2 regions of the Blastococcus sp. SYSU DS1024 genome follow, and region 1 is predicted to be linked to the other one. Evidence: predicted binding sites of a transcription regulator. Region 1 holds the regulator's gene; the other holds the start of a gene.
What was found. The regulator LexA, encoded in region 1, represses DNA repair genes until DNA is damaged. The targets are predictions, from matches to a motif close to TCGAACANNTGTTCGA.
Positions count from the first base shown of each region.

Region 1 (7,508 bases):
CGCCCGGCTACCTGGACCCGGCGGCGGAGCCCTTCGACGCCGCCGTCGCCACCGCCCTGGCGGTGGGGGACGCCGCCGGGCTGGCCGCGCTCGACCCGGCAGCGGAGGAGCGGCTCCTGGCCGCCGGCGTACCGGTCTGGCGGGCGGTGGGAGCCGCGCTGGCGGGCCGGCACGTCACCGCGCGGCTGCGGCACGACGCGGCGCCGTTCGGGGTGGGCTACCCGGTCGCCGACTGGGTGGTGGCGTGAGCGGAGCGCCCGGCGGCAGCGAACCAGCGGCCCCGACCCCGCCGCCGGTGGTCGCGATCGTCGGGCCGACGGCGGCCGGGAAGACCGCGCTCGCCGTCGAGCTGGCCCGGCGGCTGGGCGGGGAGGTGGTGAACGCCGACTCGATGCAGCTCTACCGCGGCATGGACATCGGCACCGCCAAGCCCGACCTCGCCGAGCGCGGCGGGGTGCCGCACCACCTGCTCGACCTGTGGCACGTGCGCGAACCGGCATCGGTGGCCGAGTACCGCCGGCGGGCGCGGGCCGAGATCGACCGGCTGCGGGCCGCCGGCACCGTGCCGTTGCTCGTCGGCGGCTCGGGGCTGTACGTGCGCGCGGTCCTCGACGAGCTCGAGTTCCCGGGCACCGACCCGGTGGTCCGCGCCCGGCTGGAGGGCGAGCTCGCGGACGTCGGTCCGGCCGCGCTGCACGCCCGGCTCGCCGCGCTCGACCCCGCGGCCGCCGCGGTCGTCCTGCCGAGCAACGGCCGGCGGATCGTGCGCGCGCTGGAGGTGATCGAGCTGACCGGCGGGCCGTTCCGCGCCGAGCTCCCCGAGCCGCGCCCGCACTACCCGGCGGTGGTGCTGGGGCTGGACCGCGAGCCGGCCGAGCTCGACGAACGGATCGCCGTCCGGGTCGACCGGATGTGGGCCGCGGGCTTCGTGGACGAGGTGGCGGCGCTGGCCGCCGACGGGCTCCGCGAAGGACCGACGGCCTCCCGCGCCCTCGGCTACGCCCAGGTGCTGGCGCAGTTCGACGGCGCGCTGTCGGCCGAGGAGGCCCGCGAGCGCACGGTCACCACCACCCGCCGGTTCGTGCGCCGGCAGCGCTCCTGGTTCCGCCGGGACGCCACCACGACGTGGTTGGACGCCGCGCGGCCCGACCTGGCCGACGCCGCCGTCGCGGTGATCACCGCGCCTAGGATCGGGTCGTGACCTCCGCGCCGCGCGTGCTCATCGGGCACGGCACCGAGAACGACTTCGTGGTGCTGCCCGACCCCGACGGCACCGTGTGGGCCGGTGACCGCCTGGACGCCGCCATGGTGCGGCGGCTGTGCGAACGGCGGGCCGGCCTGGGGGGCGACGGCGTGCTGCGGCTGGTGCGCAGCGCGCACGTCCCGGATGCGGCGGCGGTGCTCGGGAACGACCTCGGCCGCTGCGAGTGGTTCATGGACCACCGCAACGCCGACGGCTCGTACGCGGAGATGTGCGGCAACGGAATCCGGCTGTTCCTGCACGCGCTGATCAGCGAGGGGCTGGTCGACCGCGGCGACTGCGCCGACGGCCTGCTCGTCGGTACCCGCGGTGGGCCGCGACGGGTGGGAGCCGGTGCCGACGGCGGCTACTGGGTCGACATGGGCCCCGCCCGCCCGTTCGGCGAGGGCGAGGCGCAGCTCGACGGCCGGGCCTTCGCCGGCCTCGCCGTCAGCATGGGCAACCCCCACCTGGCCTGCCTGACCGACGTGCCCGTCGAGCAGCTGGACCTGACCGGCACTCCGGCGTTCGACCCGGCGCTGTTCCCGGAGGGCGTCAACGTCGAGCTGGTGAACGTCCTCGAGCCGGGTGCCCACGTGCGGCTGCGGGTCAGCGAACGCGGGGTGGGCGAGACGCGGTCGTGCGGCACCGGCGCCTGCGCGGCGGCCTACGCGGCCCTGCGAGCGGCGGGCGCCGACGAGGGCACGGTCGTCGTGGACGTCCCCGGGGGCCGCCTGTCGGTGCAGGTGACCCCCGGGACGACGGTCCTCAGCGGTCCGGCCGTCCTGGTGTCGGCCGGCACGCTGTGCCCGGAGTGGCTCCGGGCCTGAGGCGTCAGCGGCGGTCGTCGTCGGGCGGCACGGGGACCATCGCGTCGTCGTCGCCGGTGGCCGGAGGGGTGGGTGGCGCCCCCCGGCCGCTGTCCTGGTCCGCCCCTGCGCCCATCGGGTTGCGCGGCGGGCCGCCGATGCCCTCGGGGTCCCGGCCCGGGTCGTCCAGCTCGCTGTTCGAACCCAGTCGGCTCGATCCGCTCTCGCTCATCGGTTCCTCCTCCGTGCGTCGCGTTCGTCCCGCAGGCCCTACCCCTGCCGCCGATCGGGATGCATCGGGGGCGGCGATGCGTTGTACCGGGCGATGACATCTCAGGTGCTTTCCACGCAGGACCGTGCCACGCTGGACACGATGACGACCGCCCCCGATGCCCTGCCCGTCGACGAGCAGGCCGACCTCGACGACACCCGCCCCGCGCCCGCCGGGCAGTGGGACGAGGCCGACGACACCACCGGCTCCTACGCGCTCGAGGCGCGCGGTGCCCTGCGCCGGGTGGCCGGCCTCTCCACCGAACTCGCCGACGTCACCGAGGTCGAGTACCGGCAGCTGCGACTCGAGCGGGTCGTGCTCGTCGGCGTCTGGACCGAGGGCACCCAGGCCGACGCCGACCGCTCGCTGGCCGAGCTGGCCGCCCTGGCCGAGACGGCGGGCTCGCAGGTGCTCGAGGCGGTCAGCCAGCGGCGCGACAAGCCCGACGCCGCCACCTACGTCGGCTCGGGCAAGGCCAACGAGATCCGCGACATCGTCGCCGCGACCGGCGCCGACACCGTCATCTGCGACGGTGAGCTCACCCCTGGCCAGCTCAACCAGCTGGAGAAGGTGCTCAAGGTGAAGGTCGTCGACCGGACGGCGCTGATCCTCGACATCTTCGCCCAGCACGCCACCAGCCGGGAGGGCAAGGCCCAGGTCGAGCTGGCGCAGATGCAGTACATGCTGCCGCGCCTGCGCGGCTGGGGTGAGTCGCTCTCCCGCCAGGCCGGTGGCCGCGTCGCCGGTGGTGGCGGTATCGGTACCCGCGGTCCTGGTGAGACGAAGATCGAGACCGACCGGCGGCGTATCCGCGCCCGGGTGAGCAAGCTGCGTCGCGAGATCGCCGGTATGGCCACCGCGCGGGCCACGCAGCGGTCCAGCCGCGGCCGCAACGCGGTGCCGAGCGTGGCCATCGCCGGGTACACGAACGCCGGCAAGTCCAGCCTGCTCAACCAGCTCACGGGCGCCGGCGTGCTCGTGGAGAACGCGCTGTTCGCCACCCTGGACCCGACGGTCCGCCGGGCGGAGTCGCCGGACGGCCGGGAGTACACGCTGACCGACACCGTCGGCTTCGTGCGCCACCTGCCGCACCAGCTCGTGGACGCGTTCCGCTCCACCCTGGAGGAGGTCGCCGCGGCCGATCTGCTGCTGCACGTCGTCGACGGCTCCGACCCCGACCCGCTGGGCCAGATCGACGCCGTCCACGTCGTGCTGAACGAGATCGACGCGTCGGCGGTCCCCGAGGTGATCGTCGTCAACAAGGTCGACGCGATGAGCGAGGAGGACATCCTCACGCTCCGCCAGGCCCTGCCGGGCGCCGTCTGGGTGTCGGCGCGGACCGGCGCCGGCATGGACGCGCTGCGCCGGCTCGTGGCCGAGCGGCTGCCGCACCCGGACGTCGACGTCGACGTGCTGGTGCCCTACGACCGGGGGGACCTGGTGTCCCGCGTGCACCGTGACGGCGAGGTGCTCGGCGAGGTGCACGAGGCCGGCGGGACCCGCCTGACCGCCCGGGTCGACGGCGCTCTCGCGGCGGTGCTCGAGGAGTTCGCGGTCCCGGTCGGCTGAGCGGGATCGGTCGGCCTGCGCTGATCACGATCCGGTCACGGCCCGGTACCGTGGCGGCGTGACCAGGGGAGCCGTGCAGGCGACGGAGGCACCGCGGGCTGCGCCCGTGGTCCCCGTCGGCCGGCCGCCGTGGTGGCTGGTCGCCGCGGCTCTGCTGGTCACGCTGCTCATCACCGCCGACCTGCTCGCCCACGGCCCGTCCGAGCGGCTGGACCTCCGGGTGTCCGAGATCGTGAGCGACTGGGGCCTGCGGGACACGCCGGGATACCCGGCGGTGTGGGTGGTCACCCAGCTCGGGGGGCGCGTGACCATCCTGGTCGTGCTCGCCGGCCTGGTCGGCTACCTGATCTGGCGGCGCGGCACCTGGCTGCCTGCCGTCCGCGTGGTGCTGGCTCTCGGAGTGCTGACCGCCGGGGTCTACGCGATCAAGCACGGGGTCGGGCGCACCGCGCCGGCGTTCCCCGGTTCCTACTTCTTCCACCCCGACGGTGCCTCCTTCCCCTCAGGGCACGTCGCCAACGCGGTGCTCATGTGGGGGGTGGCCCGCTGGCAGGCCGTCGAGTACGGGCTCCCGCCGGCGGTCCAGCGGACCTTCTGGTGGCTGAGCGTCGTCGGGCCGGTGGCCACCGGCGTGGCGATGGTCTCGCTGGACTTCCACTGGGTCACCGACGCGGTCGTGGGAGCCGCCGTCGGGATCGTGCTCCTGGGCGTGGTTCATGCACTGGACGCTATGGTTCTGTCACGCTGGGTACGTGCCCGAGCAGGCCGAGCGAATCCCTAGCCGCGCCCGGCGGCGGCGGCTCGCCGTCGCGAGCGCCCTGACCGGCGCCCTGGCCGTGCTCGTCCCCGCTCCGGCGTCGGCGGAAGAGGCGGCGCCGGAGGTCCGCTGCGCCATCACCGACCCGCGACTCGCCGAGCTCTCCGGCCTGGTGGTCGTGGGGGATCAGATGCTCGCCCTCAACGACGGCGGCGAGCAGGTCGCGGTCCACGGCCTGGACTCCTCGTGCGCGGTGGTCGACGTCCAGACCGGGACGGCCGACCCGTTCGACCCCGAGGACCTCGGGGTGGCGCCCGACGGGAGCGTGTGGGTGGCCGACATCGGCGACAACGGCGCCGTCCGCCCGACCGTGGCGCTGCACGTGCTGCGGCCCGACGGCACGACGGCGCTGCACCGGCTGACCTACCCCGACGGCGCGCACGACGCCGAGGCGCTGCTCCTGGCTCCGGACGGAACGCCGTACCTCGTGACCAAGGAGGTGCTCGGCTCCAGCGGGGTCTACCGGCCCACCGCCGCGCTCGTGGACGGCGGCACGGTGCCGATGGAGCGGGTGGGCACGGTCAACGTCACCCTCACCGGAACTCCGGGCGGCCCCGTGGGCCGAGCGGGGCAGCTGCTGGTCACCGGAGGAGCGGTCGCGGGCGACGGGAGCGCACTGGCGCTGCGCACCTACACGGACGCCTACGTGTGGCCGCTGGCCGGCTCGGACGTGCCCGGTGCGCTGGCCGGCGAACCGGTGCGGGTGGCGCTCCCCGAGTCGCCGCAGGGCGAAGCCATCAGCTTCGCCGCCGACAGCCGGGCGCTGGTGGTCGCCAGCGAAGGCCTGCCCAGCGCCGTCACCGTGGTTCCGCTGCCGACCGGGGCCGCCGCCGCGAGCGCGCCCCCCGAAGGTGATCCGCTGCCGTCGTTCGCCGAGCTCACCCGCTCGGACCGTTCACCCATCGCCGCGGCCCTGATCGCCGCCACCGTCGCCACCGTCGTGGTCTGGCTGGGCGGCAGGTTGCGCCGCCGACCCTGAGGGTCAGACGCGACGCAGGACCGACACCACCCGCCCGAGGATCGTCGCCTCGTCGCCGGGGATCGGCTCGTAGGCCGGGTTGTGCGGCAGCAGCCACACGTGACCGTCCCGGCGCTTGTACGTCTTCACCGTCGCCTCGCCGTCGATCATCGCCGCCACGATCTCGCCGTTCTCGGCGGTCGGCTGCTGGCGGACGACGACCCAGTCGCCGTCACAGATGGCGGCCTCGACCATCGAGTCGCCGGCCACCTTCAGCATGAAGACGGTTCCCTCGCCGACCAGCTCGCGCGGCAGCGGGAAGACGTCCTCCACCGCCTGCTCGGCGAGCACCGGACCACCGGCGGCGATCCGGCCGACGAGCGGGACGTAGGCGGGCGCGGCTGCCTGCACTCCGTCGCCGAGCACGGGCGGCTCGACCTGTGCGGCGCTGGGCCGGCCGGCATCCCCGGGCAGTCGCACGTCCAAGGCGCGCGGCCGGTTGGGGTCGCGCCGCAGCCAGCCCTTCTTCTGCAGCACCGCGAGCTGGTGCGCGACCGAGGACGCCGAGGACAGCCCCACGGCCTCACCGATCTCGCGCACCGACGGGGGGTAGCCCCGCCGGTCGATCGAGTCGCGGATCACCTCGAGGACCCGCCGCTGCCGCTGGGTCAGCCCGTCCCCATCGGCCGCGCGGTCGGGAAAGGCCCGCACCGACGCCGAACCGTCCGCCGCCCCCGGGGTCGCGCCCGCGGTGCCGCCCCGGTTGCCGGACGTCCTGCTCGAGTCCGCCACGTCTCCTCCTCGCCGGCTGCCCCGCGCAGCTCTCGACCCTCGTCGTCGGGGGAACGGTAGCGCCGATCGCCGACCACTTCAAACAGGTGTTCGAAACTTTCCCGTGTCGCACCACTTCTGTCGGCCCCATCCGGTAGACATCGGACAGGCGTTCGAATCGAACACACGTTCGGGTCCGGCGGGTGCCGGCCAGGAGGGCTGAACACATGACGAGCAGCGCGGCACTACAGGTCCGTGGAGAGGTGCCGGTCGGCCCGGGGGAGCGGTGTGCCGGTCCGCCACCCGCCCGGCACCTCCGGGTGCTCCCGCCGCCTCGCTCCTACGCGGAGACGGCCGGGCCCCGGCCCGCGCCGGCTCTCGCGGGCGCGAACGACCTGCGGGCCGCCGCGGAGCGACCGCCCGCCCGTGGTGGTCGGGCACGGGTGGAGCCGCCACCGCTCCGGTTGACCGCGCGCGGTCGCCGTCTGCTGGTGGTCCTCGCCCTCCTGCTCGCCGTGGGTGCGCTCGCCGTCGGCGAGGCGGTCCTCGGGGAGGCAGGTGGCGGGTTGGAGCTCATGGGGACGACGAAGGTGATCGTCGAGCCGGGCGACACGCTCTGGTCGATCGCCGGTGCGGCCGCCGACGGGCGCGACGTCCGCGACGTCGTCGTCGACATCCAGCGGCTGAACGGGCTCGACACCGCAGCGATCACCCCAGGTCAGGTCCTCGTGCTGCCCTGACGTCCCTGCGGGCTCGGCGCGAGCGCGTGACGGCAAGGTGTTCACAAGGCGACCCTGCGACTTCGTCAACCCTCAGTGCAGGCGCGTTCACCGTGCGTGCTCGTCGGCCACATACGGTTCGCCCGTGTCCAGCGTCATGGAGAACCGCGCCGCGGTGTTCGCCACTCGTCCCCAGGCCGTCGAGGTGCACCAGGCGGGTGCCTGGTGCGCGGGGGAGCTGCTGGGGTGGCGGCACGACGATTCCGGCGCGTGCCAGATGTGGGTGCGGGTCGTCGTCGACGGCGTGGAGGAGACGCTCTGGACCGAGCTGGCGGACCTGCGGCTTCCGGAGCC
Region 1 covers NZ_JBJHAA010000014.1:37,331-44,838, forward strand. The annotation lists gene ACI79S_RS13765 (hypothetical protein) at 1-248, shown strand, start outside; gene miaA (tRNA (adenosine(37)-N6)-dimethylallyltransferase MiaA) at 245-1,201, shown strand; gene dapF (diaminopimelate epimerase) at 1,198-2,070, shown strand; gene ACI79S_RS13780 (hypothetical protein) at 2,075-2,281, opposite strand; gene hflX (GTPase HflX) at 2,423-3,889, shown strand; gene ACI79S_RS13790 (phosphatase PAP2 family protein) at 3,948-4,670, shown strand; gene ACI79S_RS13795 (hypothetical protein) at 4,642-5,685, shown strand; gene lexA (transcriptional repressor LexA) at 5,689-6,456, opposite strand; gene ACI79S_RS13805 (LysM peptidoglycan-binding domain-containing protein) at 6,879-7,175, shown strand; gene ACI79S_RS13810 (hypothetical protein) at 7,300-7,508, shown strand, end outside.

Region 2 (7,508 bases), on a different contig from region 1:
GCAGCAGGTGGCCGACACCTTCGCCGCCGGTATCGCCGAGCGCCCCGAGGACTGGCACATGCTCGGCCGGATCTGGCCCGACGTCCCGGCCGATCCGGCCGACCCCGGCCGGGGGACCGCGGACTGATGCGCATCGGCCTGGTCTGCCCCTACCGCTGGGACGTCCCCGGCGGTGTCCAGTACCACGTGCGCGATTTCGCCGCGACGCTGCGGGGTCTGGGCCACCACGTGGAGGTGCTCACGCCCGCGCAGCACGAGGAGTCGGTCACCGATCCCTTCGTCACCTTCGCCGGCCGGACCGTCCCGGTCCCGTACAACGGCTCGATGGCCAGCCTCCAGTTCGGCCCGGTGTCGGCCGCGCGGGTGCGCCGCTGGCTCCGGGAGGGCAGGTTCGACGTCGTCCACGTGCACGAGCCGGCGACCCCGTCGGTGTCCCTGCTGGTGTGCATGATCGCGACCGGCCCGATCGTGGCGACCTTCCACGCGGCGACGACCCGCTCCAAGTGGCTGGCCGCGGTCGGCCCCATGGCGCGGCCCTGGCTGGAGAAGATCAGCGGCCGGATCGCCGTCTCCGACTTCGCCCGCCGCGTGCAGGTCGAGCACCTGGGGGGCGACGCCGTCATCATCCCCAACGGCGTGCACGTGCCGTTCTTCGCCGACGGGCCGCCGCTGCCCGGCTGCGGGCGCGGGACCGGTGCCCCGCCCACCATCGGCTTCGTCGGGCGGTTCGACGAGCCCCGCAAGGGGCTGCCGGTGCTGCTGGAGGCGCTGCGCACCGTCGTCCGGGCCCATCCGGCGGCCCGGCTGCTCATCGCCGGACGGGGCGACGCCGACCAGCTGTGGTCCATGGTGGGCACCGAGCTCCGGCCGCACGTGACCCTGCTGGGCGAGATCTCGGAGGCGGACAAGGCGGCGCTGCTGCGCAGCGTGGACGTCTACTGCGCCCCCAACCTGCTCGGCGAGTCGTTCGGCGTGATCCTCATCGAGGCGATGGCCGCCGGGGCTCCCGTCGTCGCCAGCGACCTGGACGCCTTCGTCCGGGTGCTGGACGACGGGGCCGCGGGTGTCGTGGTGCGACGGGACGACGCCGCCGCGCTCGGCCGGGCGCTCTCGGACCTGCTCGCCGACCCGGCCCGGCGCGCCGAGCTCGCCGCGCGCGGCTCGCGGGTGGCCGCGCGGTACGACTGGCAGGTGCTCGCGCGCCGCGTCCTGGCGGTCTACGAGACCGTCCTGCCGCCCGGTGGCGGCGTGGTGACCGCAGCGCCCGAGGACGAGTTCCCCGGCGTGCCGCCGACAGGCACCGCGGCCGGACCTCCCCGCATCCGGCGGCCGCGCCGCTAGCCTCGGCCCCGTGACGTCCCAGGCCGGGTTGCTGCTCGCCGCCGGAGTGCTCCTGCTCCTGGCGATCTGGACCGTCTGGACGCTGACCCGGCTGCGGCGGCTGGAGGCCCGGGTCGACCGGGCCTGGGCCACGCTGGACGCCCAGCTGCAGCGCCGCGCCGGGCTGGCCGAGGAGCTGGCCCGCCACCACCCCGCGACCCTCGCCGCCGAGGTCCGGCTCGCCCTGGTGTCCCACGCCGCGGAGGCGCGTGAGGCCCGGGACCGGGGGGACCGGGAGCTGGCGGAGAACGCGCTCGGGCACGCACTGCGCGAGCTGCCGCCCGGCCTGCCGGGCGTCCCCGCCGCGCTGCGCACGGACCTGGCGGGCACCCATACGCGGGTCGCCCTGGCCCGCCGGTTCTACAACGACGCCGTGCGCGACACCCGTGAGCTGCGCGGCCGGCGCTTCCCCCGCTGGGCGGGGCTGCACCGGACGGTCCCGCTGCCGCGCTACTTCGACATCGACGACCGGCTGGACGACGTGACCAAGGACGCCGACGTGGCCGGCCGCCTCGCCGGCTGACGCCCGTACGGTGGGGGTCCCCCGTTCTCGACCCCAAGGCGGAAACCAGTGACGACGCAGCCCGACCCGTCCGGCGCCCGGACCGGTACCGACCGCGTGAAGCGCGGCATGGCCGAGCAGCTCAAGGGCGGCGTCATCATGGACGTGGTCACGCCGGAGCAGGCCCGGATCGCCGAGGACGCCGGCGCCGTCGCGGTGATGGCGCTGGAGCGGGTGCCGGCCGACATCCGCGCCCAGGGCGGCATCGCGCGGATGAGCGACCCGGACATGGTCCAGGGGATCGTCGACGCGGTCTCCATCCCGGTGATGGCCAAGGCCCGCATCGGCCACTTCGTCGAGGCGCAGGTGCTGCAGGCCCTCGGCGTCGACTACATCGACGAGTCCGAGGTGCTCACCCCCGCGGACGAGGCGCACCACATCGACAAGCACGCGTTCACCGTCCCGTTCGTCTGCGGCGCCACCGACCTCGGCGAGGCGCTGCGGCGCATCTCCGAGGGCGCGGCGATGATTCGCTCCAAGGGCGAGGCCGGCACCGGCAACGTCGTGGAGGCCACCCGGCACATGCGGTCGATCCGGGCCGGCATCAAGGCGCTGGGCACCCTCGACGAGACCGAGCTGTTCGTCGCCGCCAAGGAGCTGCGGGCGCCGTACGACCTGGTGGCCGAGGTGGCCCGGCTCGGCAAGCTGCCGGTGGTGCTGTTCACCGCCGGCGGGATCGCCACCCCGGCCGACGCGGCGATGATGATGCAGCTCGGCGCCGAGGGAGTGTTCGTGGGCTCGGGCATCTTCAAGTCCGGCGACCCGGCGCAGCGGGCGGCGGCCATCGTGCAGGCCACCACCTTCTTCGACGACCCCGACGTGATCGCCAAGGTCTCCCGCGGCCTGGGGGAGCCGATGGTCGGGATCAACGTCGCGACGCTGCCGGAGAGCGAGCGGTACGCCACCCGCGGCTGGTGACGTACGACCCGGGGGTGGGACGGGACCGCATCGCGGGCCTGGACCTCGCCCGCGGGCTGGCCGTGCTGGGCATGTTCGGTGCCCACCTGGGCATCAGCGGCGAACTGCGCGCGGACCCGTCGACGTGGGCCGCAGTCGTCGACGGCCGGTCCTCCATCCTGTTCGCCACCCTGGCCGGCGTCTCGATCGCGCTGCTCACGGGACGGTCCCGGCCGGTCGACGGCGTCGACCTGGTCCGGGCCCGGCTGCGCATCGTCGTCCGGGCCGCGTGGATCGTCGCGATCGGCGCGGTGCTGGAGTGGCTGGACACGTTCGTCGCGATCATCCTCGGCGTCTACGGTGCGCTGTTCGTGCTCGCTCTGCCCTTCCTCCGCCGGCCGCCGCGGCGGTTGCTCGTCGCCGCGGGGGTCGTGGCCGTTGCCGGGCCGCCGCTGAACGCGTTCCTCGGGCAGGTCCTCTCGGTCGCCGACGCGGAGTCGCACTACGTCGCGGAGCTGCTGGTCACCGGCGCCTACCCGGCGATGCTGTGGCTGGCCTTCGTGCTCGTCGGGCTGGCCGTCGGCCGGCTGGACCTGGGTGCCGCGGGCGTCCGGGCGCGCCTGGGCGGGGCGGGCGCGGCCGCCGCCGTGCTGGGCTACGGGGGCGGCTGGGCGAGCACCCGGGCCGTCGCCGACGGCGTCCCGTCCACCGGTCCCCGGGAGGGCTTCGCCTCGCCGGTGGGGGAGTGGGAGGCGGCGTGGCTGACGGGGGCCGAGCCGCACAGCGGCACGACCTTCGAGCTGGTCGGGTCGTGCGGTGTCGCCGTCCTCGTGATCGCCGGGTGCCTGGTGCTCGCCGACCGGTTGCCGCTGCTCACCGCTCCGCTGCGCGCGGTCGGCGCGCTGGCGCTGTCGGTCTACACCGCGCACATCGTCGTCATCTGGGCGCTCGAGACGGCCGATCCCGGCGCCGCGGACGGCGCCGACGTGTGGCTGGCGTTCGTCGTGTCCGCGCTCGCGGTGGCCGGCATGTGGCGGTGGAAGCTCGGCCGGGGGCCCCTGGAGCGGCTGCTGACCTGGAGTTCGTCGCGCGCCGCCGCCGTCGAGCCCACGCGGCGGACCTGAGCGGGCACGGGCAGGGCCCGGCGCGCCCCGCGGGGCGCGCCGTACCGTCGGACCTCGTGTCCACCCCCTCCACGCGACCCGAGATCGGGGTCCTGGCGCTGCAGGGCGACGTCCGCGAGCACCTCGCCGTGCTGCGGGCCGAGGGCGCCGAGCCCCGGCCCGTCCGCCGCCCGGAGGAGCTGGCGGAGGTGGACGGCCTGGTCCTGCCCGGCGGCGAGTCGACGACGATGGCCAAGCTCGCCGACCGGTTCGGCCTGCTCGAGCCGCTGCGCGACGCCGTCCGCGCCGGGCTGCCCGCCTACGGCACCTGCGCCGGCATGATCCTGCTGGCCGACCGGCTGGTCGACGCCCCGCCGGGCCAGCCGACGCTGGGCGGACTCGACGTCACCGTGCGGCGCAACGCCTTCGGCCGCCAGGTCGACTCCTTCGAATCGCACGTCGAGCTGGCCGGAGTCGAGGGCGGGCCGCTGCACGCCGTCTTCATCCGCGCGCCGTGGGTGGAGCAGGCCGGGCCCGGGGTGCAGGTCCTCGGGCGGGTCGTGGGCGGAGCGGCCGACGGTAGGATCGTCGCGGTCCGCCAGGGCGACGTGGTGGCCACCAGCTTCCACCCCGAGCTGACCGGGGACCGCCGGGTGCACGCGCTGTTCGTCGACATCGTGCGCGCGCACCTGGCCGACGCAGAGAGGGGAGAGCCGTGAGCGGCCACTCCAAGTGGGCGACGACCAAGCACAAGAAGGCCGGGATCGACGCCAAGCGCGGCAAGCTCTTCGCCAAGCTGATCAAGAACATCGAGGTCGCCGCCCGCACGGGCGGCGGTGACCCCGCCGGCAACCCGACGCTCTACGACGCCATCCAGAAGGCGAAGAAGAGCTCGGTGCCCAACGACAACATCGACCGGGCGGTCAAGCGCGGATCGGGCGCCGAGGCCGGTGGCGTCGACTACCAGGGCATCACCTACGAGGGCTACGCGGCCGGCGGTGTCGCGGTGCTCATCGAGTGCCTCACCGACAACAAGAACCGCTCGGCCATGGAGGTCCGCACGGCCATGACCCGCAACGGCGGGTCGATGGCCGACCCCGGCTCCGTCTCCTACCTGTTCTCCCGCAAGGGCGTGGTGGTCGTGCCGAAGACCGGTGACGTCGACGAGGACAGCGTGCTGCTGGCGGTGCTCGACGCCGGCGCCGAGGAGGTGCGCGATCTGGGCGACGTCCTGGAGGTCCTCTGCGAGCCGACCGACCTGGTCGCCGTGCGCACCGCGCTGCAGGACGCCGGCATCGACTACGACTCCGCCGAGGCGGGGTTCCAGCCCAGCGTGCAGGTGGAGCTGGACGCGGAGGGTGCGGCCAAGGTCTTCCGGCTGATCGACGCCCTCGAGGACTGCGACGACGTGCAGAACGTCTACGCCAACTACGAGGTGTCCGACGAGGTCATGGAGCAGGTCACCGCCAGCGCCTGACGACCGACCCCGGTGCACCGCCTCCCGGGCGTGTCGGGGTCGCCGTGCCGGAGCGGCCGGTTAGCCTCGGTCGAACATCAGTTCGGCCGACGGGAGCGTGACCATGCGGGTGCTCGGTATCGACCCGGGCCTCACCCGGTGTGGGTGGGGCGTGGTCGACGGGCGCCCGGGGGCGCGGCCGACGGCGGTCGGCGTCGGCGTGGTCCGCACCCTGGCCGAGCTCGACCTCGAGCTGCGGCTCCTGGAGCTGCACACCGCCGTCACGGCGCTGCTGCGTGAGCACCGCCCCGACGTGGTGGCGATCGAGCGGGTGTTCACCCAGAACAACAAGGGCACCGCCACGGGCACCGCCCAGGCGGCCGGGGTCGCCGCCCTCGCCGCCGCCCAGGCCGACCGGCCGGTCGCCTGGCACACGCCCAGCGAGGTCAAGGCGGCCATCTCCGGCAACGGCCGCGCGGACAAGGAGCAGGTCACCCTCATGGTCACCCGGGTCCTCGGGCTCCCGGCCGCCCCGAAGCCGGCCGATGCCGCCGACGCCCTGGCGCTCGCGGTCTGCCACGCGTGGCGCGGTCCGGCGCAGCAGCGCCTGCGCACCGCGGCGCTCGCCGGCGGGATCGGTGCGCCGGTGCGCGCCACCAGCACGCTGCCGCGGTGGACGGGGGTGGCGGCGCGATGATCGCCAGCGTGAGCGGCCGGGTGGCCGCGGTCTCCCCGGACGGCGCCGTCGTCGAGGTCGGCGGGATCGGGCTGGCGGTGCAGTGCACCCCGGGCACGATCGCCCGCCTGCAGGTGGGGGAGGCCGCCCGGCTGGCCACCAGCCTCGTCGTGCGCGAGGACTCGCTCACCCTCTACGGCTTCGCCGACGACGACGAGCGCCAGCTGTTCGAGCTGCTGCAGACCGCCAACGGCGTCGGCCCGCGCCTCGCGCAGGCGGTGCTGGCCATCCACCCGCCGCGAGAGGTCCGGCGGGCGGTGTCGACGGCCGACGTCAAGGCGCTGATGCAGGTGCCGGGCATCGGCAAGAAGGGTGCCGAGCGGCTGATCCTGGAGCTGCGCGACCGGCTGGGCTCCACGGCCACCGACACCTCGCTCGACGCGCCCGCGCCCGCGGGGCTGCCGTCGGTGACCCCGGTGGCGCCCTGGCGCGACCAGCTGACCAGCGCGCTCGTCGGCCTCGGGTGGAGCGGCAAGGAGGCCGAGGGCGCGGTCGGTCAGCTCGCCCCGGTCGCCGACGAGCAGCTCGCCGCGACCGGGAGCGTGGAGGTCGCGGTGCTGCTGCGGCGGGCGCTCCAGCTGCTGGGTAGGTCGTGACCGCGCCGTTCGACCGGTCGTTGACCGGTGAGCTGGCCTCCGACGCGGCGCCGGAGTGGTCGGTGTCGCCGCAGGCCGGTGAGGAGGAGCGGGTCGTCGAGTCGGCGCTGCGCCCGCACTCGCTCGACGACTTCATCGGCCAGCCCAAGGTCGCCCGTCAGCTGGCCCTGGTGCTCGAGGGGGCGCGCCGGCGGGGGCGCACGCCCGACCACGTCCTGCTCTCCGGCCCGCCCGGGCTGGGGAAGACCAGCCTCGCGCTGATCATCGGCTCCGAGCTCGGCACCTCGGTGAAGATCACCAGCGGTCCGGCGATCGAGCGGTCCGGCGACCTCGCGGCGATGCTGTCGAACCTGGCGCCCGGTGACGTCCTCTTCATCGACGAGATCCACCGCATCGCCCGCCCCGCCGAGGAGCTGCTCTACATGGCGATGGAGGACTTCCGGGTCGACGTCGTCGTCGGCAAGGGCCCCGGGGCGACGGCGATCCCGCTGGAGATCAACCCGTTCACGCTGGTCGGCGCCACCACCCGTGCCGGGCTGCTCACCGGCCCGCTGCGCGACCGGTTCGGCTTCGTCGGCCAGATGGAGTTCTACGAGCCGGCCGACCTGCAGCGGGTGCTGGCCCGCAGCGCGGCGCTGCTCGGGGTGGAGCTGACCGACGAGGGGTCGGCCGAGATCGCCGGTCGCTCCCGCGGGACACCGCGCATCGCCAACCGGCTGCTGCGCCGGGTGCGCGACTACGCCGAGGTGGAGGCCGACGGCCGGGTCACCCGTGCGGT
Region 2 covers NZ_JBJHAA010000007.1:65,152-72,659, forward strand. The annotation lists gene ACI79S_RS08550 (phosphatidylinositol mannoside acyltransferase) at 1-127, shown strand, start outside; gene ACI79S_RS08555 (glycosyltransferase family 4 protein) at 127-1,341, shown strand; gene ACI79S_RS08560 (LemA family protein) at 1,352-1,903, shown strand; gene pdxS (pyridoxal 5'-phosphate synthase lyase subunit PdxS) at 1,952-2,860, shown strand; gene ACI79S_RS08570 (heparan-alpha-glucosaminide N-acetyltransferase domain-containing protein) at 2,875-3,963, shown strand; gene pdxT (pyridoxal 5'-phosphate synthase glutaminase subunit PdxT) at 4,020-4,661, shown strand; gene ACI79S_RS08580 (YebC/PmpR family DNA-binding transcriptional regulator) at 4,658-5,419, shown strand; gene ruvC (crossover junction endodeoxyribonuclease RuvC) at 5,523-6,095, shown strand; gene ruvA (Holliday junction branch migration protein RuvA) at 6,071-6,730, shown strand; gene ruvB (Holliday junction branch migration DNA helicase RuvB) at 6,727-7,508, shown strand, end outside.
Region 2: the regulator LexA is predicted to act here: its motif matches at 5,490-5,505, upstream of ruvC (crossover junction endodeoxyribonuclease RuvC).